Regions from separate parts of the Methylobacterium sp. C33D genome, predicted to be linked through region 2. Evidence: riboswitches for the same ligand, from Rfam matches in the RefSeq annotation. Region 2 holds a riboswitch; the other holds the start of a gene.
The links. Region 2 has a riboswitch for cobalamin ahead of ACLBXO_RS10920 (TonB-dependent receptor). Riboswitches for the same ligand answer to the same signal wherever they lie in the genome.
Positions count from the first base shown of each region.

Region 1: another riboswitch for cobalamin. It lies ahead of ACLBXO_RS02955 (CbtB domain-containing protein); the one in region 2 lies ahead of ACLBXO_RS10920 (TonB-dependent receptor).

Region 1 covers NZ_JBKFAV010000003.1:88,427-103,016, forward strand. The annotation lists gene trpD (anthranilate phosphoribosyltransferase) at 1-326, opposite strand, end outside; gene ACLBXO_RS02905 (anthranilate synthase component II) at 361-975, opposite strand; gene trpE (anthranilate synthase component I) at 1,082-2,602, opposite strand; gene ACLBXO_RS02915 (peptidyl-prolyl cis-trans isomerase) at 2,606-4,507, opposite strand; gene tpiA (triose-phosphate isomerase) at 4,694-5,455, shown strand; gene ACLBXO_RS02925 (nuclear transport factor 2 family protein) at 5,528-5,986, opposite strand; gene secG (preprotein translocase subunit SecG) at 6,294-6,716, shown strand; gene ACLBXO_RS02935 (CTP synthase) at 6,872-8,500, shown strand; gene ACLBXO_RS02940 (DNA polymerase III subunit chi) at 8,558-9,010, shown strand; gene ACLBXO_RS02945 (S10 family peptidase) at 9,010-10,602, shown strand; gene ACLBXO_RS02950 (discoidin domain-containing protein) at 10,625-11,983, opposite strand; cobalamin riboswitch at 12,134-12,328, shown strand; gene ACLBXO_RS02955 (CbtB domain-containing protein) at 12,364-12,546, shown strand; gene ACLBXO_RS02960 (CbtA family protein) at 12,563-13,315, shown strand; gene ACLBXO_RS02965 (DUF1636 family protein) at 13,308-13,709, shown strand; gene cobW (cobalamin biosynthesis protein CobW) at 13,706-14,590, shown strand, end outside.
Region 2 covers NZ_JBKFAV010000011.1:89,013-103,602, reverse strand. The annotation lists gene ACLBXO_RS10935 (alpha/beta fold hydrolase) at 1-673, shown strand, start outside; gene ACLBXO_RS10930 (RluA family pseudouridine synthase) at 640-2,034, opposite strand; gene ACLBXO_RS10925 (NUDIX hydrolase) at 2,177-2,611, opposite strand; cobalamin riboswitch at 2,749-2,941, shown strand; gene ACLBXO_RS10920 (TonB-dependent receptor) at 3,227-5,410, shown strand; gene ACLBXO_RS10915 (PepSY domain-containing protein) at 5,404-6,873, shown strand; gene ACLBXO_RS10910 (TonB-dependent receptor) at 6,886-9,030, opposite strand; gene ACLBXO_RS10905 (GTP-binding protein) at 9,216-10,436, shown strand; gene ACLBXO_RS10900 (MarR family winged helix-turn-helix transcriptional regulator) at 10,446-11,072, opposite strand; gene ACLBXO_RS10895 (response regulator) at 11,157-11,546, opposite strand; gene ACLBXO_RS10890 (adenosylmethionine--8-amino-7-oxononanoate transaminase) at 11,681-12,946, opposite strand; gene ACLBXO_RS10885 (aminotransferase class I/II-fold pyridoxal phosphate-dependent enzyme) at 13,038-14,156, shown strand; gene ACLBXO_RS10880 (OsmC family protein) at 14,416-14,590, shown strand, end outside.

The sequences.
Region 1 (14,590 bases), on a different contig from region 2:
TTGGCCACCGGCACGCCGCAGGCGGCCACGATGATCGCCGCCAGGGTGGAGACGTTGACGCTGCCCGAATGGTCGCCGCCGGTGCCGACGACGTCGACGGCGTTCGCGGGCGCCGCGACGCGCGTCATGCGCGCCCGCATCGCCTCGGCCGCGCCGACGATCTCCTCGACGCTCTCGCCGCGCACCTTGAGCGCGGTCAGGAAGGCGCCCGCCTGGACCGGCGTGACCTCGCCCGACAGCAGGTCGTCGAAGGCGGCGCGGGCCTCGGCGCGGTCGAGGGCGAGGCCCCCGGCGACCTTCGCGAGATGGGGTCTGAAGCTGTCCATGGGTTCTTACGGAGGGCCGCCCCGGCCCCCGGCGTCAATGCACGTCGGCACGCGTCCTGTCACGCGCCGTGTTCCAGGCGGCGGCGAGATCGAGGAAGTTCTTCACGATCTCCGTGCCGTGCTGCGACCGGATGCTCTCGGGGTGGAACTGGACGCCGTGGAGCGGCCGGTCGGCGTGCTCCAGGCCCATGATCAGGCCGTCGGCCTCCGCGGTGACCCGCAGGGCCGTCGGGCAGGTCGCGCGGTCGACCACCAGGGAGTGGTAGCGGGTTGCCTCGAAGCTGTCGTTCAGGCCGCGGAACAGGCCGCGCGCGCCGTGGCGGATGGTCGACACCTTGCCGTGGAGCGGCAGGGGCGCCCGCACGACGTCGCCGCCGAACGCCTGGCCGATCGCCTGGAGGCCGAGGCAGACGCCGAAGATCGGGATCTCCTCGGACAGGTGGCGGACCACGTCGAGGCAGATCCCCGCCTCCGTCGGGGTGCACGGCCCGGGCGACAGCACGATGGCGTCGGGCGCCCTGGCGCGGATGTCGGCGATGGTCAGCGCGTCGTTGCGCGCGACCTCGACCGCGCCGCAGAGCGGCCCGATCAGGTGCACGAGATTCCACGTGAAGGAATCGTAGTTGTCGATGACGAGGACGTTGGGCATCGCGGCGGCACGCTCGGGCATGCAGGCGATGTGACCGCTCGCACCCGCGCGGTCAACCGTCGGCGTGGGACGGCGGCGCAGCCGCACGCCCGCCCTACTGGCCGCCCTACTGCCCGCGCTTGGCCTGCGCGGCGAAGCGCACCGCCTCCTCGGCGGCCCGGAACAGCGCCTTGGCCTTGTTGACGCATTCCTGCTGCTCGGAGGCAGGATCGGAATCGTAGACGATCCCGGCCCCGGCCTGGACGTGCATGGTCCCGTCCTTCACCACCGCGGTGCGCAGGACGATGCAGGTGTCCATCTCGCCCCGCGCGCCGAAATAGCCGATGCAGCCCGCGTACGGCCCGCGCTTCTCGCGCTCCAGCTCGTCGATGATCTCCATGGCCCGCACCTTCGGGGCGCCCGAGACCGTGCCGGCCGGGAATCCCGCGGCCAGGGCGTCCAGGGGATCGTGGCGCGGGTCGAGGTCGCCCTCGACGTTCGACACGATGTGCATGACCTGGCTGTAGCGCTCGATGAAGAACGAGTCGGTCACGCGGACGCTGCCGATCCGCGAGACCCGGCCGGCATCGTTGCGGCCGAGATCGAGCAGCATCAGGTGCTCGGCCCGCTCCTTCGGGTCGGCGAGCAGCTCCTCGGCGAGGGCGGTATCCTCGGCCGGGGTCGCGCCGCGACGGCGCGTGCCGGCGATCGGGCGGACCGTGACCACGCCGTCACGTACCCGCACCAGGATCTCGGGCGAGGAGCAGACGATCTGGAAGCCCTCGAAATCGAGGTAGCACAGGAACGGCGCCGGGTTGGTCCGCCGGAGCGAGCGGTACAGGCTGAAGGCCGGCAGCGTGAACGGCGCCGAGAACCGCTGGGACAGCACCACCTGGAAGACGTCGCCCGCGACGATGTACTCCTTGGCGCGCGCCACCATGGCGAAGAAGTCGTCCGGCGGCGTGTTGGAGACCGGCTCGGGCGGGGCGACTGTCGACAGGTCCACCCGCGCCTCGATCGGCAGCGGCCCCTCGAGGGCGGCGGCGACCCGGTCGACGCGCTGCAGCGCGTCCTCGTAGGCGGCCCGGGCCGCGGTGCCCGGGACGGGCCGGATCGGCGAGACGACGGTGATGACGTCGCGGATCGAGTCGAACACCACCATCACCCGGGGGCGCACCAGGATCGCGTCCGGCACGCCGAGGGGATCCGGGTTCGGCTCCGGCAGCCGCTCCATGGCGCGGACCATGTCGTAGCCGAGATAGCCGAACAGGCCGGCGGCCATCGGCGGCAGGTCCTGGCCGTCCGACTCGCCGATGGCGCTCTCCGCGATGAGCGCCCGCAGGCTCGCCAGCGGCGCCCGATGATCCGGCTCGAACCGCGTGAGATCGGCCCCGCGCGCGATCGCGGGCGCGCCCGCCCGGCAGCGCCAGATCAGGTCCGGATCGAGGCCGATCATCGAGTACCGGCCGCGGACGGCGCCGCCCTCGACGGATTCCAGGAGGAAGGCCGGCCCGGCATGCCCGGCGCGCAGCTTGAGGAACGCCGCCACCGGCGTCTCGAGATCGGCGACGAGGCTCACCGCCACGAGGCTCGGCTGCCCGGCCTCGTAGCGCGCCGCGAAGGCCGCGTAATCGGGCGTCTCGGCCATGCCTCAGTACTCGCCGCCGATGGCCCGCCGCAGGGCCGCCGGATCGACCTTCACGCCGGCGTTCTTCTGGACCTCGCTGATGTACTCGGACAGCACGTCGTCGGCGAGCGCCGCCTGGAAGCTCTGCGTGATCTGCTTGTCGCTCGGGCTGTCGGCTACGAAGGCCGGGACCGTCGCCGCGGTGACCTTGAAGACCGCCCGCGAATCCCCGGCCGCCGCCGTTCCGGCCTTGCCCACCGGGGTCGCGAAGATCAGGTTCACCACGTCCGCCGTGAGCATGTCCTTGGCCTGGTTGCGCGCGAGATCCTGCGCCTCCTGGAGATTCACGCCGATCTCCTGCGCGGCGGCCTCGATCGTCTCGCCCTTGTTGATCTTCTCGACGAGCTCGCGGCCTTTGGCCTGCAGGCGCTTGGCGATCTCGGTCGCCGTCCAGCCGGCCTTCACGCCGTCCTTCACCTGGTCGAGGGGCTTGTCGTGGGCGGCGTCGATCCCCGTGACGTCGTACCAGACATAGCCGCCGGACTTGGTCCGCAGGGGCTCGTTGTCGCCGCCGATCTCGGCGCGGAACAGGGCCGGGAGGGTGGTCTCCGGGTCCGGGATGTCGGTGATCCGCTGCCCGTCCGGTCCCTTGCCGTTCACGTCCACCGCCTTCACGGTGACGACCTTGAGGCCGCGCTCCGCCGCGATGTCGGCCAGCGGCTTGGCGCCGGCGCGCTGATCCTCGATCGCGTCGCGGGTGGTCTCCATCGCGTCGCGGGCGCGGGCCAAGGCGAGGGCCTTGCGGATCTCGCCGTCCACCGCCTCGAACGGCTTCACCGTCCCGGCTTCGATCTTGGTGACCCGCAGCAGCACCGTGCCGAACCGGCCCTGGACCGGCTGGCTCACGCCGCCCTCCGGCAGCGCGAAGGCGGCGTCGGCGACGGCCTTGTCGAACAGCTCGCTCTTGGTCAGCGTGCCGAGGGTCAGGTCCTTCTCGTCGGTGCCGCGCTCGGCCGCCACCGCGTCGAAAGTCTTCGAGCCGTCCGTGATCGCCTTGTGGGCCGCCTCGGCGGCGGCCGCGTCGGGGAACACGATCTGCTGGATCGTTCGCTTCTCGGGCGTGCCGTAGCGGTCCTTGTTGAGCGCGTAGGCGGCGCGGGCGTCGGCCTCGGTGATCGCGTCGGGCTTCGCCATCGCCTCGGGCTCGACCACGAGGAGGTTGGCCGCCCGGAACTCCGGCGCCCGGAAACCGGACTTGTTGGCCTCGTACCAGGTCTTCAGCTCGTCGTCCGTCGGATCGGGGATCTGGCCGGCCACCGAGGGGGTCAGCATCAGGTAGGCGGCCGCGCGGCGCTCCGTGGTGTAGCGGTGGACAGCCTCCCGCATGGCGAGCGGCACGTGCAGGTCCGACGACACCGCCTCGGCCAGCTGGAGGCGGGCGATCACCGAGCGCTGCTCGCGCACGAACAGGCCCTCGTTGAGGCCGGCGCGCTGCAGGGTCTGGTAGAAGAGCTGCGGCTCGAACTGGCCCTGCTGGTTCTGGAAGCTCTTCTCCTCGTGGATCGCCTTGATCACCGAGGAATCCGGCACGGCGAGGCCGAGGTCGTGCGTCTTCTGATCGAGGGCGGCCTCGGTGATCAGCTGGGACATCACCTGCCGGTCCAGACCGAGCATCCGCGCCTGATCGGGCGTCAGCGGACGCTTCAGCTGCGTCTGATAGCGCTGCAGCTGGTTCTGGTAGGCTTGGCGCACCTGCTCGGCCGTGATCGGCGTGCTGCCGACCGTGGCCACCTTGTTGCTCGCGCCGCCGCGGAAGAACTCCTCGACCCCGAAGATGCCGACGCCGGCGATCAGCAGCGTGAAGATGATCGTCAAGACGATCTTGCCGAGCCAGTGCTGGCTGGCGTTGCGGATGCCCTGAAGCATGGTCTGTGATCGAGTACCTTCGGCAGCCGCCCCGTCGCCGGGCCGGCGCTGTCCCTGAGAGCCGACCGCGATAGACCATTCGCGTCCACAGGCAAAGACTCGGGCGCTCCGGGCCGTTTGCACGCTCAAGCTCGCTCTGATAGGCCCCGGCAACTTCGGAAAAGCCGCGGCGGAGCGAGGGCAGGAATGACGCAGTCTGGGCGCAAGCCGCTTGTCGCTGGCAACTGGAAGATGAACGGGACCCGGGCATCCATCCAGGTCGTCGAAGCGATTCGCGACGGGCTGTCGCCGGACCTCGCGCCCCGCATCGACGTGCTGATCTGCCCGCCGGCGACGCTGATCGGATCCTGCGTGGCGGCGGCGGCCGGATCGCCGATCGCGATCGGCGGCCAGAACCTGCACGCCCGCCCGAGCGGCGCCTTCACGGGCTCCATCTCGGCCGAGATGCTCGCCGACCTCGGCGCCAAGTACGTGATCGTCGGCCATTCCGAGCGCCGGGCCTACCACCACGAGACCGACGACGGGGTCCACGCCAAGGCGCTGGGCGCCCGGCGGGCGGGCCTGTGCGGCATCATCTGCGTCGGCGAGACGATCGAGGAGCGCGAGCAGGGCCGCGCCCTCGACATCGTCCGCGCGCAGCTCGCCATCGGCCTGCCCAAGGGCGCGACGGCGGCCGACACGGTGATCGCCTACGAGCCGGTCTGGGCGATCGGCTCCGGGCGGACGCCGACGCCGCGCGACATCGCCGAGGTCCACGCCTCCCTGCGGGAGATGCTCGACAAGCTCGTGGGCGACGAGGCGCAGAAGATCCGCATCCTCTACGGCGGCTCGGTCAAGCCCGGGAACGCCAAGGAACTCCTGTCGGTCGACAACGTCGACGGCGCGCTGGTGGGCGGCGCGAGCCTCGTGGCGGAGGATTTCCTGGGGATCTGCGCCGCCTACGCCTGAGGGCGGGTATGCCGGGCCGCGGCGCCGGCGCGGCGCCGCTCCGCATGACCGGGCTCGACGGCCGCGCAGCCGTCAGATCTTGAACGCCTGCCGGGCCAGCAGCCGCCAGCGGCCGCCGTCGCGGTGCCAGACCTGCATCACGCCGATATGCACCGGCGACGTCTTGCCGCCCGAGACCACCTCGCCGGCGAAGACGTGGCGCGCGATCGCGTCGTCACCCACGACCGAGACGGAGCGGTCCGAGAGGGTGATGCTCGGGAAGCTCGAGCGCTTGCTGGTCAGCGTCTCGATGAAGGCCGTCTTGTCCTGAATCTGCCCGCTGGAATGGCCGTAGCTCAGCCCGTCGAGCACCAGGGCGTCGAGGGCCGGCCCGTCCGCGGCCAGGAGCGCCTTGGTGAGGGCGTCGACCGCCTGTTCGACGGCGGCGCCCTGGGCGCCGGAGTCGGACCCGGCCGCGAAGCCTGTGCGTGATCGGATCAGGACGGGCGCGGCGATGGCGACGGCGAGCGCCGCACGGCGTGACACGGACATGGCTTGCCTCCCGGACCCGGCGGCGCGTTCGGTCGGCCGCCCTTCCCCGGCAGAGAGCACGGAGCGCGGCCGAAGGCGAGAGCCGGAGCGGACAGCCGGCGGCGCGCGTCAGGTTGGCGACGGGCAGCCGGTGGTGTATGCCGTCGCCGAATTCCGGCCGGTCCGCCCGACGCGTCGCCCCCGAAGCTCCCGCCGCACGTCCGCGTGCCCGGGAGACTCGTGAACGATCGCGGGCCCCGGCCCTCGTGCGTACGTCTTCCGGTGCCCGCTGCCGGCGCGCGGCGCTGAAGAAGATCCCGGAACACCGATGCAGACCGTCCTGATCGTCGTCCACCTCATCATCGTGCTCGCGCTGATCGGCGTGGTGCTGCTCCAGCGCTCCGAGGGCGGTCTCGGGCTCGGAGGCGGCGGCGGTGGGGGCGTCGGCGGATTCATGACCGGCCGCGGCCAGGCCAACGCCCTGACGCGGGCCACCGCGATCCTGGCGGCGCTGTTCTTCACGACCAGCATGGTCCTCGCCATCCTGTCGCACCGCTCGGCGGCGCCGAAGTCGATCCTCGATACCGGCGCGCCGCAGACCTCCGGCCAGCCGGCCAAGCAGCCGACTGGTGCCGACAACCTCCTCGACACGCTGCGCCAGCAGCAGGACCGGGCCCCCGCGACCGCCCCCGCCCAGCCGGCACCGGCTCCCGCCCAGCCGGCGGTTCCGGACGCGCCGCAGTCGCGCTGACGGCGCGCGCCGCGGGCGGCGCGGCGTCGCCCCTCGTCCCGACGGACCGGCGCTCGGCCGGTCCACGCCATGCGTCGCGCGATCCCCAGCCCATGCACGGGCCGGGGTCTCCGCCGTTTGGCAAATGCCAGCAGCTTCTTTATGGACCGAGGCCCATGACGCGGTACGTTTTCATCACCGGCGGCGTGGTTTCCTCCCTCGGCAAGGGACTGGCCTCGGCAGCGCTCGCGGCGGTCCTTCAGGCCCGCGGCTACCGGGTCCGGATGCGCAAGCTCGACCCCTACCTGAACGTCGATCCGGGCACGATGAGCCCGACGCAGCACGGTGAGGTGTTCGTCACCGACGACGGCGCCGAGACCGACCTCGACCTCGGACACTACGAGCGCTTCACCGGTGTCCCGGCGAGCCGGGCCGACAACATCACCACGGGCCGGATCTACCAGGACATCATCGCCAAGGAGCGCCGCGGCGACTATCTCGGCGCGACGATCCAGGTGATCCCGCACGTCACCAACGCGATCAAGGACTTCGTCCTCGACGGCAACGACAGCTTCGATTTCGTGCTGGTGGAGATCGGCGGCACGGTCGGCGACATCGAGGGCCTGCCGTTCTTCGAGGCGATCCGGCAGCTCGGCCAGGAGCTGCCGCGGGGCACCTGCTGCTACGTCCACCTCACGCTGCTGCCCTACATCCCGTCCGCGGGCGAGCTGAAGACCAAGCCGACGCAGCACTCGGTGAAGGAGCTGCGCTCGATCGGCATCCAGCCCGACATCCTGCTCTGCCGCTGCGACCGGCCGATCCCGATGGACGAGCGGCGCAAGCTCGCGCTGTTCTGCAACGTCCGCCAGACCGCGGTCATCGAGGCGCTCGACGTGGCCTCGATCTACGAGGTGCCGCTCTCGTACCGGACGGCGGGTCTCGACCGGGAGGTGCTCGGCCATTTCGGCCTGGAGCACGGCGAGGAGCCGGATCTCGGCCGCTGGCAGACGATCGCCGAGCGCGTGCGCAATCCCGAGGGCGAGGTCTCGATCGCCATCGTCGGTAAGTACACGGGGCTGAAAGACGCCTACAAGTCGCTGACCGAGGCGCTGATCCACGGCGGCATCAGCCACCGGGTGAAGGTCAATCTCGAGTGGATCGAGGCCGAGGTGTTCGAGCGCGAGGATCCGGCGCCGTTCCTCGAAGGCCTGAACGGGATCCTCGTGCCGGGCGGCTTCGGCCAGCGCGGGGCCGAGGGCAAGATCCGGGCGGCCCGCTACGCCCGCGAGAAGCGCATCCCCTATCTCGGCATCTGCTTCGGCATGCAGATGGCGGTGATCGAGGCCGCCCGCTCGCTGGCCGGGATGCCGGAGGCCAATTCCACGGAGTTCGGCGACACCGCCGAGCCGGTGGTCGGCCTGCTGACCGAGTGGCTGCGCGGCAACGAGCTGGAGCGGCGCGCGGCGGCCGGCGATCTCGGCGGCACGATGCGGCTCGGCGCCTACGAGGCGAAGCTCGATCCCGAGTCCAAGATCGCCCAGATCTACGGGACCGAGCAGATCTCGGAGCGGCACCGCCACCGCTACGAGGTCAACATGGCCTATCGCGAGCGGCTGGAGGCCAAGGGCCTGCGCTTCTCCGGCGTGTCCCCGGACGGCCTCCTGCCCGAGACGGTGGAGCATGTCGGGCACCCGTGGTTCATCGGCGTGCAGTTCCACCCGGAGCTGAAGTCGCGGCCCTTCGAGCCGCACCCGCTGTTCAAGGGCTTCGTCGGCGCCGCGATCGAGCAGAGCCGCCTGGTCTAGGCCGCGGCGGCGCGCCGCTGCTCGCGCGGCGACTTGCGGCCCTATATCCTCGGTGCCGTGACCGAGATCCTCTTCTACCACATGCAGCGGCAGCCCCTGGAGAAGGTGCTGCCGAACCTCGTCGAGCGCTCGCTGGACCGCGGCTGGCAGGCCGCCATCCAGGCGGCGAGCGAGGAGCGCCTGCAGGCGCTCGACGACCACCTCTGGACCTATTCCGACGAGAGCTTCCTGCCGCACGGCACCGACCGCGAGCCCGACGCCGCGAGCCAGCCGGTGGTGCTCACGCTCCGGGACGTGAATCCCAACGCGGCCTCGATCCGCTTCCTCGTGGAGGGCGCCGACCTGCCGCCCGACGCCGGGCAGTACGAGCGGATCTGCATCCTGTTCGACGGGACCGATCAGGACGCGCTCCTGCGCGCCCGCGAGCAGTGGAAGCAGGCCAAGGACGCCGGTCACGCGGTGGCCTACTGGCAGCAGGACGAGTCCGGACGCTGGAACAAGAAGGCTTGATGGTGCCCCCCCACGCACGTCTCGGGCGCGCCGCGCTCGCCCTCGCCCTGGCGCTCGCCGCGCCCCCGGTCGCCCACGCACAGGACGCGCCGCACGGCCATCCGGCGGAGAGCAAGCCGGCGCAGCGCGGGCCGGAGGGACGGCGCCTGCCACCCGACTCGACGACGAAGCAGAGCGTGACGCTGCCGGACGGCCGGACCCTCGACTTCACCGCCACCGCTGGCAGCCTGCCGCTGGTCGACGAGGCGGGGAAGCTGCAGGCCGAGATCGCCTACGTCGCCTACACGATGGCGCCGCAGGCCGGCCGCGAGCGTCCGGTCACCTTCGCGGTCAACGGCGGCCCGGGCGCCGCGTCGGCCTATCTCAACATCGGGGCGATCGGGCCCTGGCGGCTGCCGGTCGGCGGCGACAGCATCAGCCCGTCGCAGCCGGTGACGCTGACGCCCAACGACGGGACTTGGCTCGGCTTCACCGACTTGGTCTTCATCGACCCCGTGGGGACCGGGTACAGCCGGGCCGCGGACGGGAACGGCAAGGCCTACTGGTCGATCGATTCCGATGCCTCGACCCTGGCGGCGACCATCGCCCGCTACCTGCGCGTCAACGACCGCATGGCGAGCCCGAAGTTCTTCGTCGGCGAGAGCTACGGCGGCTTCCGCGGCCCGCTGGTCGCCGAGAAGCTCCAGGAGGAGATCGGCGTCGGCCTGTCCGGCATGGTGCTGCTCTCGCCGGTGCTCGACTTCGCGTGGCTGGAGACGCCGCGGGCCAACCCGTGGGGCTACGTGCTGAAGCTGCCCTCGCTGGCGGCCGGCGCCCTCGAGCGGGCCGGCACGGTGCCGACGCCAACCCTGCTCGGCGACGCGGAGGCCTACGCCTCGGGCCCGTACCTGAGCGACCTGCTGAAGGGTCCGAGCGACACGGCCGCCGTCGCCCGGATGACCGAGAAGGTCGCGCCCCTCGTCGGCCTCGACCCAGCCCTGGTGCGCGCCCAGGCGGCGCGCCTCTCGACCCGGAGCGTCCAGCGCGAGATCGACCGCGCCGACGGCCGCGTGACCAGCGCCTACGACACCGGCATCACCGGCTGGGACCCGAACCCGGATGCCGCCCAGTCGAGCTTCGAGGATCCGCAGCTCACCGCCCTGCAGGCGCCGCTGACGAGCGCGATGCTCGACCTCTACGCGCGCACGCTGAAATGGCCCGTGACCAACATGCGCTACGAGCTCCTGAACAACGCGGTCAATCGCGGCTGGAGCTGGGGCTCGGGCCGGCAAGCCCCGGAGGTCCTGTCCAACCTGAAGGGCGATCTGGCGCTCGACGGGCACCTGCGCGTCCTCGTGGCGCACGGGTTCACCGACCTGGTGACGCCCTACTTCGCCTCGAAGCTCCTGCTGGCGCAGGTCCCGGCCTACGCCGCCGGCCGCCTGAGTCTCGCGGTCTATCCGGGCGGGCACATGTTCTACACGCGTCCGGATTCGCGCGCCGCCTTCCGGACGGACGTGGAACGGATGTACACGGACGCCCTGAAGGTGCGCGACGCCGGCTCGACCCGTCCGGCCGGAGCGCCCGCCGAGCGTCTCCGGACGGTGCCGTAGCGCTTCCGACCTGCCGCGCCGGTCACGCGTCGTCGAAGGCGAGGGCCTCGGCCGGGTACGCCACCATCGTCCGGCGCTGCGCGTCGGTGTTCTGCCACTCGCCGACCTTCATGTAGCGGCCCTCGAGATCGCGGACCTCGACCACCTTCCCGATGGTCGGGATCGACTGGAAGCCCTGCGGCCAGTTCGACGCGAAGTAGAAGACCTGCTCGACGTGGTCCGAGAGGTGGCAGATTCCCGGCCCGAAGGTCCCCAGCCCGAAGACGAGGTAGCGGCCGTTCACCAGCGCCGCGACGTCGGAGATCAGCGACTCGCTCTGGGTCTCGACCGGCAGACCGCGCCGTTCCGCGTACGCCTCAACCTCGGCGATGACCGGGTTCAGCCTGTTCTCGAAGACGAGCTTGACCGAGCGGATCCGGTCCTCGGCCAGGAGCCGGTCGATGACCATCCGGTAGAACGCGAGGGGCGGCTGCGGGTAGTGCGGATCGACCCAGGTGCTGAAGATGTCGCCCGATCGGATGTGGATCAGGAGCTGGTCGTCGGGCTTCGCCGGGAAGGTCGTCGGCAGGCCGTTGAACAGCGGCCGGATCACGCTCTGCACGATCGCGCGCGAATCCGTCGGCCCCCGCAGCGCGGTCACGCGCTCGAACTGCGTCGGGTCGAAATACAGGCCCGACAGGAAGTAGCCGTCCGCCGGCAGCGGCTCGTCCGGCGGGATGAAGGTGATGCCGTCGCAGGTCAGCCGCTCGGTCAGGAAGATCACCTTGCTGCGGTCGACCTTGGGCACCTTTATGTATTTCAGGTTGAGCGCCTTCGCGATCGACACGGCGATGATGTACTGGACGAGGCAGTTGCCGAAGGCGCCGTTCTCGAACAGCGACAGGCCGACCAGGGCGTGGCTGGCGCGTTCGGGCGCCGACTGGAGCGCGTAGGTGACGTAGACGTTGGCGCCGGGCTTCTCGTTCAGGAGCGTCACGTCGAGGCCGAGCATCGCCCGCAGGGTGATCAGGTCGACCGCGGCCTCTTCGGCCCTTACGCCGATGCCGGCGATCCGGGCCGGCTCGGGCGCGGCGACCCGGACCGCCAGCGCCCAGGCCCGCTCGTCCGGGACGATCGCGGCGACGAGGGCGTCCGGGGTCGCGGTCCAGCCGGCGAGGTCCGGCTCGGTCCACGTCACGCCATCCTGCGAGACCGTGACCGCGACGTCGCCGGGTTCCGGGGGAGCCGCCCCCTCCCCCGGCCGCAGGGCGACGGAGTGGATCGGGAACCGGCCGCCGAGGTCGATCTCGAGCCACCTCGTACCCGCGTCCGATACGATCCGCGGGTCACGGCCGGCCGCGAGATCGACGAGGACCGGTCTCGGATCGTCTGTCGGCGCCATCGGGTCTCCGGGAATTCAGCGCCCGCGCCGGGGCCGGGCGGGTATCGGATGCGGCGGTGCCCGCTCCGGGGCGCGGCCGTCAAGTCCGCCCCGGGCGCGGGAATCGGCCGCGATCCGGCGCCGCTCCGTTGTGTCCCGGCGGCCATGCGTCTACAACGGCCGGGCGACGGTGCCCCGGAGACGGGGTGAAAAGGGAATGCGGTGAGGGGTTTGAGGCCCCGATTCCGCGGCTGCCCCCGCAACTGTGAGCGGCGAGCGCCCGCCATGCGCCACCGGAGCGATCCGGGAAGGCGGTGGGCGCGTCGAGCCGCAAGCCAGGAGACCTGCCGTCGCGACAGGATCCCGCAATGCCGCCGGTGGGGCGGCTGGAGACGCTTCTGATGACGACGCAAACCCTCGCCCCCGTCGCCGCCGACACCCGCGCGTCGGAGCGCCCCATCGCCGTCGCGCTCGCGGCCGTGCTGGGCCTCGGCTTGCTGTTCATGGCGGGTTTCTCGCCGGCGATCGCGCTCCACAACGCGGCGCACGATTTCCGGCATACCCAGAACTTCCCCTGCCACTGACCTCCCCGGACCAGGGATGATCATCCGGCTCCTGTCGGCGGCCCTCGCCGCCGGCTTCTTCGCGGCTGCCGTCGTGACGGGTCTCGAACTGACGCTGACCTCGCCGCTGATCGTCGCGGCCGAGCGCTACGAGCAGCAGGAGGCGCCGAACCGGGCTGCCAATGCGCTCCCGGTCAGGGCACTCCCGATCGTGCTGGCCCATGCCGGGCACGACCACGCCGCGCCCGACGCCGCACCGGAATGGCAGCCCGCGCCCGGCCTGCCGCGGATGGCCTTCACCGGGCTCGCAACCCTCGTGGGCGGCGTCGGTTACGCGCTGCTGCTCGGCGCGGTGATGCTCGCCTGCGGCCGTGAACCCACGCCGCAGGTCGGCCTCGCCTTCGCGGTGGCGGGTTTCGCCAGCGTCGCCCTCGCGCCAGGCCTCGGCCTGCCGCCGGAACTGCCCGGCAGCGCGGCGGCCCCACTCGCGACGCGCCAGGCGTGGTGGGTGATGACCGCCGCGGCGACCGGGATGGGGCTCTACCTGATCACGATCCGCCGCGCGCTGATCACGATCCTCGGCGGGCTCGTCCTGATCATCGCCCCGCACGTCGTGGGTGCCCCGCAGGCACCCGAGGCCGCGTCGGAGCTTCCGGCCGCGCTCGCCGCCCAGTTCGCCGCGCGGTCGCTCGCGATCAGCTTCGTGTTCTGGATCCTGATCGGGCTGGGGCTCGGCTGGGCGTGGCAGGCCTTCGCCCGCGGAGCGGATCGGGGAGCGGCCCGTGCCTGAGACCGTTCTCTACGTCTGCACCACCTGTCGGCGCCCGGACGACGACCCGGACGGCCCCCGTGCCGGGGCCCGCCTGCTGGAGGCGCTCCGGTCGCGGAGCGACGGTACGCCGGACCTGCGGGTCGAGGCGGTGGAGTGCCTGTCGGTCTGCAAGCGGCCCTGCACCGTGGCGGTCGCCGCGGCCGACCGCTGGACCTACGTCTACGGCGACATGGATCCGGCCGCCTCGGCCGAGATCATCCTCGGCGGTCTCGCAGCCTACGCGGCGACCCCGGACGGCATCGTGCCCTGGCGCGAGCGTCCGGAGGCGTTCCGCAAGGGCGTGATCGCCCGCATCCCCCCTTTCCCAGAACTCCGCCCGGTCCCCGCCGGCACCCTGGAGCCCGCGGAATGACCCTCGTGAACAAAATCCCCTGCACCATCGTCACCGGCTTCCTCGGGGCCGGCAAGACCACCCTCGTCCGCCACGTGGTCGAGAACGCCAAGGGGCGCCGCCTCGCCATCCTGGTGAACGAGTTCGGCGACATCGGCTTCGACAAATCCTTCCTGGCCGCCTGCGGCGTCGAGGGCTGCACCGAGGACGCCATCGTCGAGCTGCCGAACGGCTGCATCTGCTGCACGGTCGCGGACGATTTCGTGCCGGCGCTGGAGACCCTGCTCGGCCGCGCCGAGCCGCCGGAGCACATCCTGATCGAGACCTCCGGCCTCGCCCTGCCGAAGCCGCTGGTCCAGGCGTTCCAGTGGCCGGCGATCCGCTCGCGGGTGACCGTCGACGGCGTGGTCGCGGTGGTCGACGGCCCGGCGGTGGCCTCGGGCGCCTTCGCGGAGGATCCGGAGGCCCTGGCGGCCCAGCGGGCCGCCGACCAGTCGGTCGACCACGACAACCCCCTGGAAGAGGTGTTCGAGGACCAGCTCCTCTGCGCCGATCTCGTGGTCGTCAACAAGGCCGACCTGATCGACGCCGCGACCCGGGCGCGGGTCCGCGCCGAGGTGGAGGGGCACCTCCCCCGCGCCGTGAAGGTGGTCGAGACCGAGAACGGCGCCATCGACCCGCGGGTGCTGCTCGGCCTCGGCGCGGCCGCCGAGGACGATCTCGACGCCCGCCCCTCGCATCACGGCGAGGGCGAGGACCACGACCACGACGATTTCGAGACCGTGGCGCTGCCGGTGCGCCCGGCGGTGACCGCGGGAGATCTCGCGGCCCGGGTCGAGGCGGCGGCCGAGGCCGCCGGCGTCCTGCGCATCAAGGGCTTCGCCGAGGTCGAGGGCAAGCCG
Region 2 (14,590 bases):
CCTCTGGTCGGACATCGGTGAACGCCTCGCCGAAGTCGGTCCGATCACCTGCGGCGACCTCGCCCGGGACGCGGCCATCGCCGACATGGCGCGCCGCGTCGCCGCGGAGGCGCCGGCGCGCTTCGGGCTCGTCGGCTTCTCCATGGGCGGCTACGTCGCCCGCGCGGTCGCCCGGCTCGTGCCGGACCGGGTGGCCGCTCTGGTCCTCGTCGCCACCTCGTCGCGCGCCGACACGCCCGCCCAGGCGCGCCGGAAGGCCGCCGCGGTCGCCCATATCCGCCAGCAGGGCTACCGGGGCCTCAGCCGGTCGGCGATCCTCCAGTCGGTGCACCCGGACCGGGCCGGTGACGGCGCCCTCCTGAGCCGGATCCGGCAGATGGGCGACCGGCTCGGCGGAGAGGTCTTCCTGCGCCAGGCCGGGCAGGCGCGCGAATCCGATGGCGACCGCCTCGGCGCGATCGGCTGCCCGACCCTGGTCGTGGCGGCGGCCCAGGATGCCCTGAGGAGCCTCGACGAGGCACGGGAACTCCGCGACGGCATCCCGGGCGCGACCCTGACGGTGATCGACGGGTCGGGCCACATGCTACCGCTCGAAGCCCCGGGCGCCCTGGCGGACGCGATCGTGCCCTGGCTGCGGGCTCAGGCCTCCGGGGCCTCGACGATCGGGTCGTAGCGGGCGGCGTCGAAGCCCAGGAGGTTCCAGCTCTGGGCCATGTGGGGCGGGAGCGGCGCGCTCACGTCGACCGGCTTGCCGGTGCGCGGATGGGGGATGACGATCCGCCGGGCGAGCAGGTGGAGGCGGTTCTGGATGCCGCCCGGCAGCTCCCAGTTCTCCACCGAGAAGTATTTCGGGTCGCCCACGATCGGGTGGCCGATATGGGCCGCGTGGGCGCGCAGCTGATGGGTGCGGCCGGTGACCGGCTTGAACGACAGCCAGGACAGCTTCTGGGCGGCCTGATCGACCATGGCGTAGTAGGTGAGCGCGTGGCTCGCGCCCTCGTCGCCGTGCTTGGCGACCCGCATCCGCGCGTCGGCGTCGGTGGGCTCCTCCTTGGCGAGGTAGGTCGAGACCCGCCCCTGCCGGACCCGCGGCACGCCCGCGGTGAGCGCCCAGTAGATCTTCCGCGCCGCCCGGGACCGGAAGCTCTTGGCCAGCGTCGCGGCGGCGAGCCGGGTCTTGGCGATGATCAGGCACCCGGCCGTGTCCTTGTCCAGGCGGTGGACGAGGCGCGGCTTCTGGCCGTCCGGACCCGTGAGGGCGGCGAGCAGGCCGTCCACGTGCCGGACCGTCCCCGAACCGCCCTGGACGGCGAGGCCGAAGGGCTTGTTGAGGATCATCATGTCGGCATCCTCGTAGAGGATCAGCGACCGGATGAAGGCGGCGTCGTCCTGCTCGCGGGCGGGGCTGCGCGGCCGCTCGGTGGGCTGGTCGAGGCGCAGCGGCGGGACGCGCACGCTCATGCCCGGCTCCAGCCGGTCGTTCGGCTTGGCGCGCTTGCCGTCGACCCGCAACTCGCCCTTGCGGACGATGGTCTGTACCCGGGTGAAGGGCAGGAGCGGGAAGCGGGCGGTTAGGAAGCGGTCGATCCGCATCCCGGCCTCGTCCGGCTCGACCGTCAGGGTCTGCACGCCGGAGGCGAGGGTCGCGGAGGCGGCGGCGCGCTGCTCGCGCCGGGTCGGACCGGGCGCGGGGGCAAGATCGGGGGAGGGGGCCGCCGAGCGCCGGGCCGGGGGCCGGCTGCCGGGCTTGGCAGTCGCGGCGTCGCGCGGTGCGGCGGCGTCGCGCCGCGGCTTCGGGGGCCGGGCCTGCGCCGGGGCCGCGGCGGCCTGAGCGCCCCAGGGATCGCGGGTGCCGGCATCCTCGCCGCGGTTGCGGGCGGCGCGCTCGGCGGCGTCGCGGGCGCTGGTCCGCGGACCCGTGCGGGCACGGCCGTCGGCCTGGGCCTTGCCGCCCTTGAACTTGCTGGCGCTGAACTTGCCGGCCTGAGGCTTGCGCCCCGTCGGCCCGCCGCTTCTGGGAGGTCGTGTCGTCATGCTTCCGCCGGCACCCGTCTCCGCGTCGGACGGAGCGTCCGGGCGCATGGGCCGCGGCGTCGCGGACGTCCGGACCGATGGGATTGCCCGGCTGTAGCATCGCCCGCGCCGAGCGGCAAAGGCGGTGGACCGCCCCGGCCCGTCAGGCCTCCGCGTCCCACGCGTCGCGGAGCCGGGCCTTCAGGCCGGCGGGGAAGAGATCCGGACCGCCCGGCACGTCGAGCCCGTCCAGATCGCACCACCGCGCCACGCAGGCTGTGCCGGAATCCTCGTGGAAGACGAAGCGCTCCGGCCCGTCGAACCGCCCCGGCGGCAGGGCGACGGGGAACAGGAACAGCACCTCGTGCCCGACCTGCCCCTCGTGCGTGAAGATGTTCTCCATGACGCGCGGATCGCCGAGCACCGACACGGTGACGCCGAGCTCCTCCCGGAACTCCCGGATCAGGGCGTCCTCGACCCGCTCGCCGAACGCGACGCTGCCGCCGAGGGGCCGGACGCCCTTCAGCCGCCCGTCATCCGCGCGGACCTCCGCCGCGAGAAGGCTGTTGCCGCGCCGGGGCAGGCCCAGCGCCTTCACGCGAATCTCCCGAGGGGGCCGCCAGACCGTCATCCCGCACCGACTAGGCCGCCATCGGCGCGGCCGCAACGGACCGGCGCGGCGCGCGCCGATCCACGGCAACAACCGGACACACGGTTGACGCCCGGTCACGCGACGGCCAAGCTGCGCGCGACGGTTCCCCTCGGGGATCAAAAGGGAACGCGGTGAGGGGTTCGCCCCGAAGCCGCGGCTGCCCCCGCAACTGTAAGCGGCGAGCCCTTCACCACCACGTCACTGGGTCACCCCGGGAAGACGGTGCGAGGGCGGCGACCCGCGAGCCAGGAGACCTGCCGTCAGCCGTGGTCACACGCGAAACGCGCCGGGCGGGGTGTCCTGGCGGGTGTCGAGGCGCCGCCAGTCCCGAGGGGAGGCGGCGGCCGAGGCCTCGTTCGCGGTGACGTGCCACAGCAAGCGCGCCCGCGACGCCGTTCCCCATGCCCGTCTCCACCGCCCCGAGCCCCTCGAGCCCTGTCCCGGGACGCCGTCGCGCGCCCGCACCGGCTGGGCCCTCCGGACGGCCGACACGTTGTAATGTTATTACAATGCGCCTACGGTGCGGGGGCCGGCGCGCGCCGCGCACGGACCGCTTCTCCCATGTCATTGCCGACCTATCGCTCCCGCCTCGGCGGGGGGGCCCCGCTCTGCGGCGTTCTCCTCGCGCTCCTGACCGGTCCGACCGCCGCCCAGGAGGCGGTCACCCTCGATGAACTGTCGGTAGCGGGCGCGGGCGGCGACCCGGGCCGCCTGCCGCCGAACGGCCTCAACCTGCGCACGCCCGACCGCACCGCGAGCCGCCTCGGCCTGACGCCGCTGGAGACCCCGGCCAGCCTCGACATCGTGTCGGGCGAGACCGCGCGGCTGCGCGGTCAGGACACGATCGCCGAGGCCGTGACCCAGGACGCGACCGGCATCACCACCATCGCGGCGCCCGGCAACGGCAACGGCGCGTTCACGTCCCGCGGCTTCGCCGGGCCGAACTCGATCCAGCAGCTCTACGACGGCACGCGCTTCTACGTCGGCGCCAACACCGTGACCTTCCCGTTCGACACGTGGAACGTCGAGCGGATCGAGGTGCTGCGCGGGCCGTCCTCGGTGCTCTACGGCGACGGCGCCATCGGCGGCGTGATCAACGTGGTGCCCAAGAAGCCGGTCTTCGTGCCGGTCACTGCCGCCCGCGCGGTGATCGGCACCGACGGGGTCGCGCGGCTCGCCCTCGATTCCGGCGGCCCGCTGGGTCAGGCGGAGTACGGCGACACCTTCGCGTACCGCCTCAACGTCAGCGGCAACCGCGCCGACGGCTGGATGCGGCCGGAGGGCGATTTCCGCAACCTCGCCGTCTCCGCCGCGCTGCTGTTCCGGCCGAGCGCCGACCTCGCCTTCACCCTGAGCCACGATCTCGGCTACCAGGAGCCCGCCCGCTACTGGGGCACCCCGCTGGTCGAGGGACGGGTCCCGGATCTCATCCGGTTCAACAACTACAACGTTCGCGACGCGAAGATCACCTGGGCCGACAACTGGACCCAGCTCAAGACCGAGTGGTCCCCCTCGGCCGACATCACGATCCGCAACACCGCCTACCGGCTGACCAGCCGGCGCCACTGGCTCGACGTCGAGCAGTACAGCTACAACCGCGGCACCGGGCTCGTGGACCGTGGCGACTACCTGGAGATCTACCACAGCCAGGAGCAGGTCGGAGACCGTCTCGACGCCACCTTCCGGGGCGACCTGTTCGGCCTGCGAAACCAGTTCGTGGCCGGGTTCGACGTGAATCACATCGATTTCCGTCACACCAACAACTTCTACTTCGACCAGACCACGAGCGTCCCGCTCACCGGCTACGATCCGGGCTTCTTCCCGCAGAACGGCCGGGCGCGGCCGGCCTACGCCACGCAGACGAGCCAGGCCTCGGTCTTCGCCGAGGATCGGCTGATCCTGTCGGACACGCTCTCGTTCCTCACCGGCGTGCGCCTCGACGTGCCGACGCTGAATCGGGAGGACCTGCAGACGGGATCGCGGTTCGAGAAGACCTACCGGGCGCTCGGCTACCGGTTCGGCCTCGTCTACAACCCGACCCCGGACAGCGCGCTCTACGCCCAGTACAGCTTCGCCACCGACCCGGTGAACAGCCTGATCACGCTGTCGCAGTCGCTGGCCGGCTTCAAGCTCGCGACCGGCGATCAGGTCGAGATCGGCGCCAAGGGGCTGGCCTTCGACGGCGCCCTGGAATGGACCGTCGCGGGCTACCGCATCGTCAAGGACAACCTGATCTCGGCGATCCCGGGCCAGCCGACGCTGTCCACGCAGGTGGGGAGCCAGTCCTCGCAGGGCTTCGAGCTGGCGCTCGGCTGGCGCTTCGCGCCGGGCTGGCGGCTCGACGGCAATCTGGCCCTCCTGCACGCGCAGTACGACCGGTTCGACCAGACGGTGAACGGCGCCACGGTCTCGTATGCCGGCAACCAGCCGATCGACGTGCCCGAGCGCGTGGCCAACCTCTGGCTGACCTGGGACGTCACCCGCGACTGGACCGCGCGGGTCGGGCTGCAGAACGTAGGCCAAGTCTACAGCGACTTCGGCAACACGGCGCGGCGGCCGGCCTACAACCTCGTGAACGCGGTCCTGGACCATCAGGTGACGGCGGACTCGCGCCTGTCCGTGCGGGTCTACAACCTCTTCGACAAGGTCTACGCGATCTCGGGCAACGCCGTGAACGGGGTCGGCACCAACTGGCTGCTCGGGCGCCCGCGCTCGGTCGAGGTCGCCTACACGGTGACATGGTGAGCCGGCCGCGCCGGCTCGGCAAGGCGGGGCGGCGCTGGCTGCTCCTGTTCCACCGCTGGGCCGGGATCGCCGCGGGGCTGTTCTTCGCGCTGTGGATCGGCTCCGGGCTGGTGATGCTCTACGTGCCGTTCCCGGCGCTCACCGAGGCCGAGCGGCTGTCGCGGCTCGCCCCGATCGGCTGGGAGGACGTCGCGGTCGGGCCGGACGCGGCGCTGCGGGCCGCCGGCCTCGGCGGCGTGCCGGCCGCCTTCGGCCTGGAGATGCGGGGCGGGGAGCCCGTCTACCGGATCGCCGGCCGCGACGACGGTCGAGCCACGGTCTCGGCGCGGACCGGTGAGCGGCTCGGGCCCGTCACGCCCGAAGCGGCTCTGCACCTCGCGGCCTCGGGGTTCGCGAATGCCCGCGTCACCCCGGTCGAGCGCGACCAGTGGACCGTCACGGCCCGGTACGACCCGCTCCGCCCCTTCCTGAAGGTCGCCCTCGGGGACCCGGCGGGGACCGAGCTCTACGTCTCGCGGGTCACCGGCGCGATCGCCCTCGACACGACCCGGTCCGAGCGGGCCTGGAACTGGGTCGGCGCCGTGGTGCACTGGATCTACCTCACGCCCCTGCGCGCCCGGGTGGAGCTGTGGCGGACGGTCCTGCTGTGGCTGTCGGGCTTCGCGGCCCTGGGGGCGCTGAGCGGGCTGGCGATCGGGATCTGGCGCCTGCGCCTCCGGCGGCGCTACGCGGCCGGGGCCGTCACGCCCTATCGCGGCCTCGCCCGCTGGCACCACCTGTTCGGCCTCGCGGGCGGGATCGGGCTCAGCACCTTCATCCTCAGCGGCTGGATCTCGATGAACCCGAACCGCTGGTTCGCGTCGACCGCGGCGCCCGCCGCCATCGGCGCCGCCTACGCCGGACAGCCTGCGGCCCTCGGCCTCACCGCCGAGGCCCTGCGCGGCTTCGCCGGGCCCGGGACGCGCGCGCTGCGCTTCGTTGCCATCGGCGGCGCGTGGTGGATCATCGCCGACGGCCCGGCCAGCGCCTCGGCGCGCCGTGCGGATGACGGCACGGCCCTCGACGCGGCCGCGATCGCGCGGGCCGCCGGCCCGGCGCTTCCCGGCGGCCTGCGGGCGGCCGCGGAGATGACCGCCTACGACCTCTACTGGTACCCGCACGGGTCCGATCCGCGCCCGCTGCCGGTGCTGCGCCTGCGGTTCGGCGACCCGGACGCCACCTGGCTCCACGTCGATCCCCGGGACGGGACCATCCTCCAGCGCCTGGACCGCTCGGGCCGGATCAACCGCTGGCTGTTCGACGCGGCGCACCGCCTCGACCTGCCCGGGCTCACCGGCAGCCGCCCGCTCCATGACGCGGCGCAGTGGATCCTGAACCTCCTGGCGGCCGGCATCGCCCTGACCGGGCTCGTCGCGGGCTGGCGCAGGCTGCGCCGGACCCTCTCGGCCCAGGAGATCCGATGACCGACGCGACCCTCAGAACCGCGCCGTCAGGAACAGCCGCACGTTCCGCCCCGGCAGCAGGATCTCGTCCTTCTTGAACGAGGTCGAGTTGCGGATGTCGTCGTTCAGCAGGTTGCGGCCCTGGACGCCGAGGGTGATCGCGCTCGCACCGTAGACCGCGGGATCGACGGCCTTGGTGTAGCTCAGCTCGGCGCGCAGGTCGTCGTAGCCGGGGGTCGGCGTCTCGTACACGGCCGTGGCGTCGTGGCTGAAGGCGTGGAGCAGGTTCACCCGCGCGAACCACCCGTCCGCCCGCAGGTAGACGCCGCCGCCGAGCCGGTAGGGTGGGATGCGCGGCACGTTCGCGCCGTTGTCGAACTGGGCGCGGACGAAGTCGAACTGCGCCTCGATCCCGGCGAAGCCGTTGCCCACCGGCACGAGGTCGTACTGGCCGATGATCTCGGCGCCGTAGAAGGTCGCGTTCTGCTGCTGGTAGACGATCTGCCGGTTGTCGGTGCCGACGCCGCAGGAGGCGAAGTCGTCGTCGCAGGTCAGGCCCGTGTAGTTCCGGTAGATGAAGCCGGTGTAGCGGGTGAAGTAGCCGGTGGCGTCGAGGCGGAAGGGTCCCTCGGCCCGGCGGATGCTGGCCTCGACGGTCCGGGCGCGCTCCTTCTTGAGGTTCGGGTTGCCGATCTCGAAGGTCGCGGTGGCGTCGTGCGGGCCCTGCGAGAACAGCTCGTAGCCGGTGGGCCCGCGCTCGACGTAGGAGCCCGTGAGGCTCGCCACGAAGCCAAAGGGCAGGTCCTGCAGGGCGCCGATGCTGGCGCTCTTCGGAGCGAAGCGCCGGGTCCGCGCGTACTGGAACGGCTCCTGGCCGTCGACCGGCACGTAGTCGGCGGGGAACTGCGCCGCCGTGCTCGACAGTCGGTCGACCTCGTAGCGCCCGGCCGCCTGCAGCCGCGTTCCCGGGCGCAGTTCCAGCTCCTCGAACAGGTAGACCGCGTTCGCGCGCGACTCGGTCTTCGGCAGGAACGATTCGAGCTGCGTGTTGATCACGCGCCGGTCCGACTGGAAGCCCAGAGCGCCGGTGAGTCTTCCGAACGCGGTGATGACAGGGACGTGCTGGAGTTCCAGGCGCCCCTCGGCCTCGCGGTTCTTGAAGATCGCCTGGACGCCCTCGATCCCGTCGCCGCCGATCCCGACCTCGTTGTGGCGGTAGGCCGAGTAGCCCGCCCAGTAGCGGATCACCTCGAAGGGCCCGTCGAGCGGGCGGTACTCGCCCCGCGACAGGACCCGGTCCTGGTTCGGGGTCAGGCGGGTCCGGTCCTGCTCGGCGACGCCGCCCGGGATCGCGTAGACCGCGTCGTAGTGGCTGAAGGAGATGCCCGCGAAGCCGCGGTCGCCGATCGCCGAGATGCCGACCGCGCCGCCCTGCGACTCGTTGTAGGAGTTGCGCTGGATCCCCCCGGGAATCGCGTAGCTGTCGTTGGCGGTCTTGAAGCCGTCGGCGTGGACCGCGATGCCGTCGCCGCCGGCATCGACCGTGGCGGCGCCGAGGCGGCCGTTATCCACGCTGGAGAAGCCGCTGGTGACCTGACCCTGCACCCCGTTCGCCGGGATGAAGGTCGGCACTCGGTTGTTGTCGGCCGAGACGACGCCGCCGATGGCCCCCGAGCCGTAGCGCAGGGTCGCGGGGCCGCGGATCACCTCGATCCGGTCGGAGACCAGCGGGTTGACCGGCACGGCGTGGTCCTCGCCGAGGTCGGACACGCCGCCGTTGACGATGCCGTTCTCCTGGATCCGCACTCGGGCATTGTCGAGGCCGCGGATGATCGGCCGGGACGCCGCGCCCGGCGCGTAGGTCGTGCCGGAGATGCCCGGTCGGTCGAACAGGGCGTCGCCCAGGGTCCGCGGCTGGTCGCGCGCGATCTGGTCCTGGGTCACCACCGTCACCGGTGAGAACGTGTTGGTCGCCACCGGCAGGACGCCGATCGGCACCGCCGCATCCGCCGCGACCGCGCCGCGCGACGGCTGGATCGGGCTCGGGCTGGTCACGCTGATCTCGTCGAGGGCGACGGCCTGCTGCGCCCGCGCGGTGGAGGGTGTGAGGAGGCCCGCGCAGACGGTCGAGGACAGGACCGTGCTGGCGAGGAAACCGAAGCGGCGCGAGGGAGGCATCGAGACTCACACAGTGTTATATCATTGCATTGTTGCGCCCCCGCGCTCCAGCGCAAGCGTCAAACCCGCAGCCGCGAGACGCGGCTGAGAAACGTTACATCGTTGCAACATTCCCGTCGCCCGCGTCGCGGCACGATTTCCCGCACCGGGTTGACTTTGAAACGTTATAACATCTTGATGGCGCCATGACCCAGCGCGACCCTCGTCTTCCCGTCACCGTCCTGTCCGGCTTCCTCGGAGCCGGGAAGACGACCCTGCTCAACCACGTGCTCACCAATCGCGACGGCCGCCGCGTCGCCGTGATCGTCAACGACATGAGCGAGGTGAACATCGACGCGGACCTGGTCCGCGCCGGGGGCGCCGACCTGTCCCGGACCGACGAGACGCTCGTCGAGATGACCAACGGCTGCATCTGCTGCACCCTGCGCGACGACCTGCTCGCCGAGGTGCGGCGGCTGTCGGAGACGGGTCGGTTCGACTACCTGCTGATCGAGGGGACCGGCATCGCCGAGCCGCTCCCGGTCGCCTCGACCTTCTCGTTCCGCGACGAGGCCGGGCGGTCCCTGTCGGATCTCGCCCGGCTCGACACGATGGTCACGGTGGTCGACGCGGTGAACCTGCTCAAGGATTACGGCTCGGCCGCCTTCCTGCGCGAGCGCGGCGAGACCGCCGGCGCCGAGGACACGCGCACGCTCGTGGACCTGCTGGTGGAGCAGATCGAGTTCGCCGACGTGGTGGTGATCAACAAGGCGCACGACGTCTCCGCGGAGCATCTCGCGCTGGTCCGCTCCGTCGTGCGGGGCCTGAACGCCGATGCCCGCATCCTCGAGACCGATCACGGGCGCGCGCCGCTCGCCGAGATCCTCGACACCGGCCTGTTCGACGAGGAGAAGGCGCAGCAGCACCCGCTCTGGTTCAAGGAACTCTACGGCGCCCACGCGCACGTGCCGGAGACCGAAGCGTACGGCATCGCCTCCTTCGTCTACCGGGCCCGGCGGCCCTTCGACCCGGAGCGCTTCAACGCCTTCGTCAACACCACCTGGCCGGGCCTGATCCGCGCGAAGGGCCACTTCTGGCTCGCGACCCGGCCGGACTGGGTCGGCGAGTTCTCCCTGGCGGGCGCCGTGGCCCGGGTCTCGGCGATGGGGTTCTGGTGGTCGGCCGTGCCGCGGCGGCGCTGGCCGGAGGCGCCCGAGTTCCGGCTGCGCCTCCAGGACGTCTGGAGCGAGGTCTGGGGCGACCGGCGGCAGGAGCTGGTCTTCATCGGCACCGGCATGGACGCGGCGGCGCTCACGGCGGCGCTGGACGCCTGCCTGATCGAGACCGGTGCGGACCGGGAGCCGTTCGATCCCGCGCCCTATCGCGGCCTGCCGGACCCGTTCCCGGCGTGGCGGCGCGCGGCCTGAGGCCGGCGGTCAGGTCGCCAGCGCCTCGGCCTCGTCCTCGGCCTCGATCTCGGCATCCGCCTCGGCCGTCTGACCGGAGGCGCCGGCCGCCTCCGCGAGGCCGCGGGCCGCCTTCCGCAGGAGCTTCCGGAGCCGGCGGCGATCGGTCTTGTCGAGGTGGTCGAGTAGTTCGGCCTCGACCTCCTCCTGGATCCGCTCGATGGCCTCGGCCTTGGCTCGGCCGGCCTCCGTGAGCTGGACCCGGACCACGCGGCCGTCGCCCGATTCGGCCCGGCGCTCGACGATGCCGAGGGCCGCGAGCCGCGTCACGGTCTTGGAGGCGGTGGGCGGCCGGACGCGCAGCAGGGCGGCGAGATCGCCCATCGTCATCGTGCCGGCCGCGGCCAGCGCCTGCACCACCTGCTCCTGCCCGGCGAACAGGCCGAGCTTGGCCAAGCGGTCGCCGGTCCGCGCCCGGTGCAGGCGCGCCGCCTGGACCAGGGCCCAGCCGACGCTGCGCACGCCGGGTGGCCGCAGCTTCTTGGACGGCAGGCCGAGCACGGCGGCCGCCTCGTCCTGGTGATCGCGCTTCTGCTTGTCGCCCACCGGAGCGCTCGAATTAGTGCCGGCGGCCGCCGGACGATCCTGAATCTGCACCGTCCACCCCCATCAAGCGGCCGCCCAGGTCCCTGTGGCGACGACCGGTGACGGTGCGATGACGGGGCTCGCGCGGAGGTCCGCTCAGCAGTGCATGAGACGCTGGAGCCGGTCCAGGATGTCCTCGCCGGTGCAGGGACGGGCGATGAACTCGGCGTGCTTGGGCATGCGGGCCGGGTCGGGCGAGGCGCGCCCGGACACGATCAGGATCGGCAGTTGCGGCCGCGCCTCGGCCACGGAACTCGCGAGGTCGAAGCCGTCCGTCTTGCCCGAGAGCTGCACGTCCGTGACGAGCCCGCAAATGTCCGGGCGCGCCTGCAGGATGCTCAGCGCCCGCTCGGCCGAGGCGCACTGAACGGTGTCGTAGCCGCCTTCCTCCAGCACGTCCCCGAGGTCCATGATCGTCAGCGCCTCGTCCTCGACGAGGAGGATTACCGGCCGATCGCCGCTCGAACCCGTCTGCTCGCTCGCCACTGTGTACTCCCTCCGGCAGCACCCGGCCGCGCGGGCCGCCGCACGCATCTCCAGCCGTAGGCCCAACGGCAGAAACGGTCCCGGGTTGCAGGCTGGTACTGGGGCTCGTCACGGGAAAGTGGGATGCGCGGGCGTCACGGCGATGACGGCGCCAGCTCGACCACCACCCCGGCGACGGCCTCGATCAGCCGGTCGAGATCCGCCGCACCGATCGTGAGGGCCGGGGTGAGGTAGACGATATCGCCGAAGGGCCGCACCCAGACGCCGCGGGCGAGCAGGGCCGCCTTCAGGACGGCCAGATCGGGCGCCCGCGCGAACTGGACCGCGCCGATGGCCCCGAGGACCCGGACATCGGCCACGCCGGGCACCCGCCGCAGCGGCTCCAGCCCCGCGGCGAGGCGCTCCGCGATGGCGCGGGCCTGGGTCAGGCGCGGCTCGGTCTCGAACAGGTCGAGGCTGGCATTGGCCGCCGCGCAGGCGAGGGGATTGGCCATGAAGGTCGGGCCGTGCATCAGCGCCGCCGCCGGATCCTCGGACCAGAACGCCGCGAACACCTCGGTGCGGGCGACCGTGGCGGCGAGCGCCATCGTGCCGCCCGTGAGCGCCTTTGACAGGCACAGGATGTCGGGCACGATCCCCGCCTGCTCGCAGGCGAACAGGCTGCCGGTGCGCCCGAAGCCGGTGAAGATCTCGTCGGCGATAAGCGGCAGCCCGTGGCGGCGGGCCAGGCGGGCGACCGTCGCGAGCACCTCCGGCGGGTGCGTGCGCATCCCGCCGGCACCCTGGACCAGCGGCTCGACGATCACCGCCGCCAGGGTGTCGCGATGGGCCGCCAGGGCGGCATCGAGCGCCGCGGTCTCGGCCGCGCCCCGCGGCAGGTCGCAGAAGATCTGGCTCGGCAGGTAGGCACCGAAGCGGCGGTGCATGCCCTCCTCGGGGTCGCAGACCGACATCGCCCCCATCGTGTCGCCGTGGTAGCCGCCGCGGAACGCGAGGACCTTCGTCCGCCCGGTGACGCCGCGGTTGATCCACATCTGTGCCGCCATCTTGAGCGCGACCTCGACGGCGACCGAGCCCGAATCGCTGAGGAAGACGTGGTCGAGACCGCCCGGCAGCAGGGCGGCGAGCCGCCGGGCCAGGGCCTCCGCCGGTGCGTGGGTCAGGCCTCCGAACATCACGTGCGGCATGCGCGCGAGCTGGTCGGCCACCGCGCCCGCTATGTGCGGGTGATTGTAGCCGTGCACGGCGGTCCACCAGGAGGCGATGCCGTCCACGAGCTCGCGGCCGTCGGCGAGGCGGATGCGGGTGCCGTGAGTCGCGACCGCCTCCAGGGGCGGCGCCGCGCGGTGCATCTGCGTGTAGGGCCGCCAGAGATGGCCTGCGGGCGCTGCGAGGGTCATGCCTCCGGCATGGTGGGGCCTCGGACGGCGGTCAAGGGTCCGGCACCGGGCGCTTGACTTTGCCGGCGCGGCACCGCCCATCCCCGTCCCCATGGACAGCCTCGACGCCTTCGCCACCGGGAAACTCGACGCCCTCGAGGCCGGCAGCCTGCGCCGCAAGCTGGTGCCGACGGAGCGCGGCGCCGGCGCCGCGGCGGCGCGGCGGGGACGGGCGCTCGTCTCCTTCTCGTGCAACGATTATCTCGGCCTCTCGCACCACCCGCGGGTGATCGCGGCGGCTCAGGCGGCCGCGGCGTCCCACGGGGCGGGGGCGGGCGGGTCGCGGCTCGTGACCGGCGATCATCCCCATCTCGGCGCGCTGGAGGCCGGCCTCGCCCGCCACAAGGGCACGGAGGCCGCGCTGGTCTTCGGCAGCGGCTACCTCGCCAATCTCGGCATCACCCCGGCGCTCGCCGGGCGGGGCGATCTCGTCCTGCTGGACGAACTGTCCCACGCCTGCATGTGGGCGGGCGCGCGGCTCTCGGGCGCGCGGGTCCAGACCTTCCGCCACAACGATCCCGGCGACCTCGCGGCGCGGCTCGCCGAGCACCGGCCGCACCACGGGCGCGCCCTCGTGCTCACCGAGCGGGTCTTCAGCATGGACGGCGACCGGGCGCCGCTCAGCGACATCCTGGCCATCGCCGAGTCCTTCGACGCCTGGACGCTGGTGGACGATGCCCACGGCATCGGCGTGGTCGAGGACGGACCGCGCGCGCCCCTCGAGATGGGCACCCTGTCGAAGGCGCTCGGCTCCTACGGCGGCTATCTCTGCGCCTCGCGCCCGGTCGTCGACCTGATGACGAGCCGCGCCCGCAGCTTCGTCTACACCACCGGCCTGCCCCCGGCCTCGGCCGCCGCTGCCCTGGAGGCGCTGGCGATCCTGGAGGCGGAGCCCGACCGCCGGGCCCGTCCGCTCGCCCTGGCCCGGCGCTTCACCGCCCGCCTGGGCCTGCCGGAGGCCGAGAGCGCGGTCGTGCCGGTGCTGGTCGGCGAGGCGCAGAGGGCGCTCGACATCTCGGCGGCGCTGGAGGCGCAGGGCTACCTCGTGGTGGCGATCCGGCCGCCGACCGTGCCGGCCGGGACGGCGCGGCTGCGGGTCGCCTTCTCGGCCGCCCACGACGAGGCCCAGGTCGACGCCCTCGCGGAGGCCGTGGCCGCCCTGATCGACTGAGCGCGGGCGCTTCCCGGTGATCGCGCCGATTCTCAGAGCTGCGGACAGAACGAGCGGCTGCGGACACCGTTCGTCTCTGCGGGCGCGGCGAAGCGATCCTGGGCGGCGCGACCTCTGAGATCCGCGGCGCTACACCGGATCGCTTCGCCGCGCCCGCAAAGACGGTGAGGGCTTGGCGACAACCTGCTAAGGCGTTTCGCGCACCGAGAACCCGATCCGGCCGCCGGAGGTCGGGCGACACCATCGAGAGGACGACGCCATGGACGCCACCGCGCTGCGAGCCCTCCAGGCTCCGATCAAGGACAAGTACCGCACCGCGCCGGACGCGGCGGTCATCACCTTGAAGGCCAGGGGCACGCTGGACGACACCAAGATCGCCTGCAAGGTCGAGACGGGCCGCGCCATCGCGGAGGCCGGGCTGCATCCGGCCACGG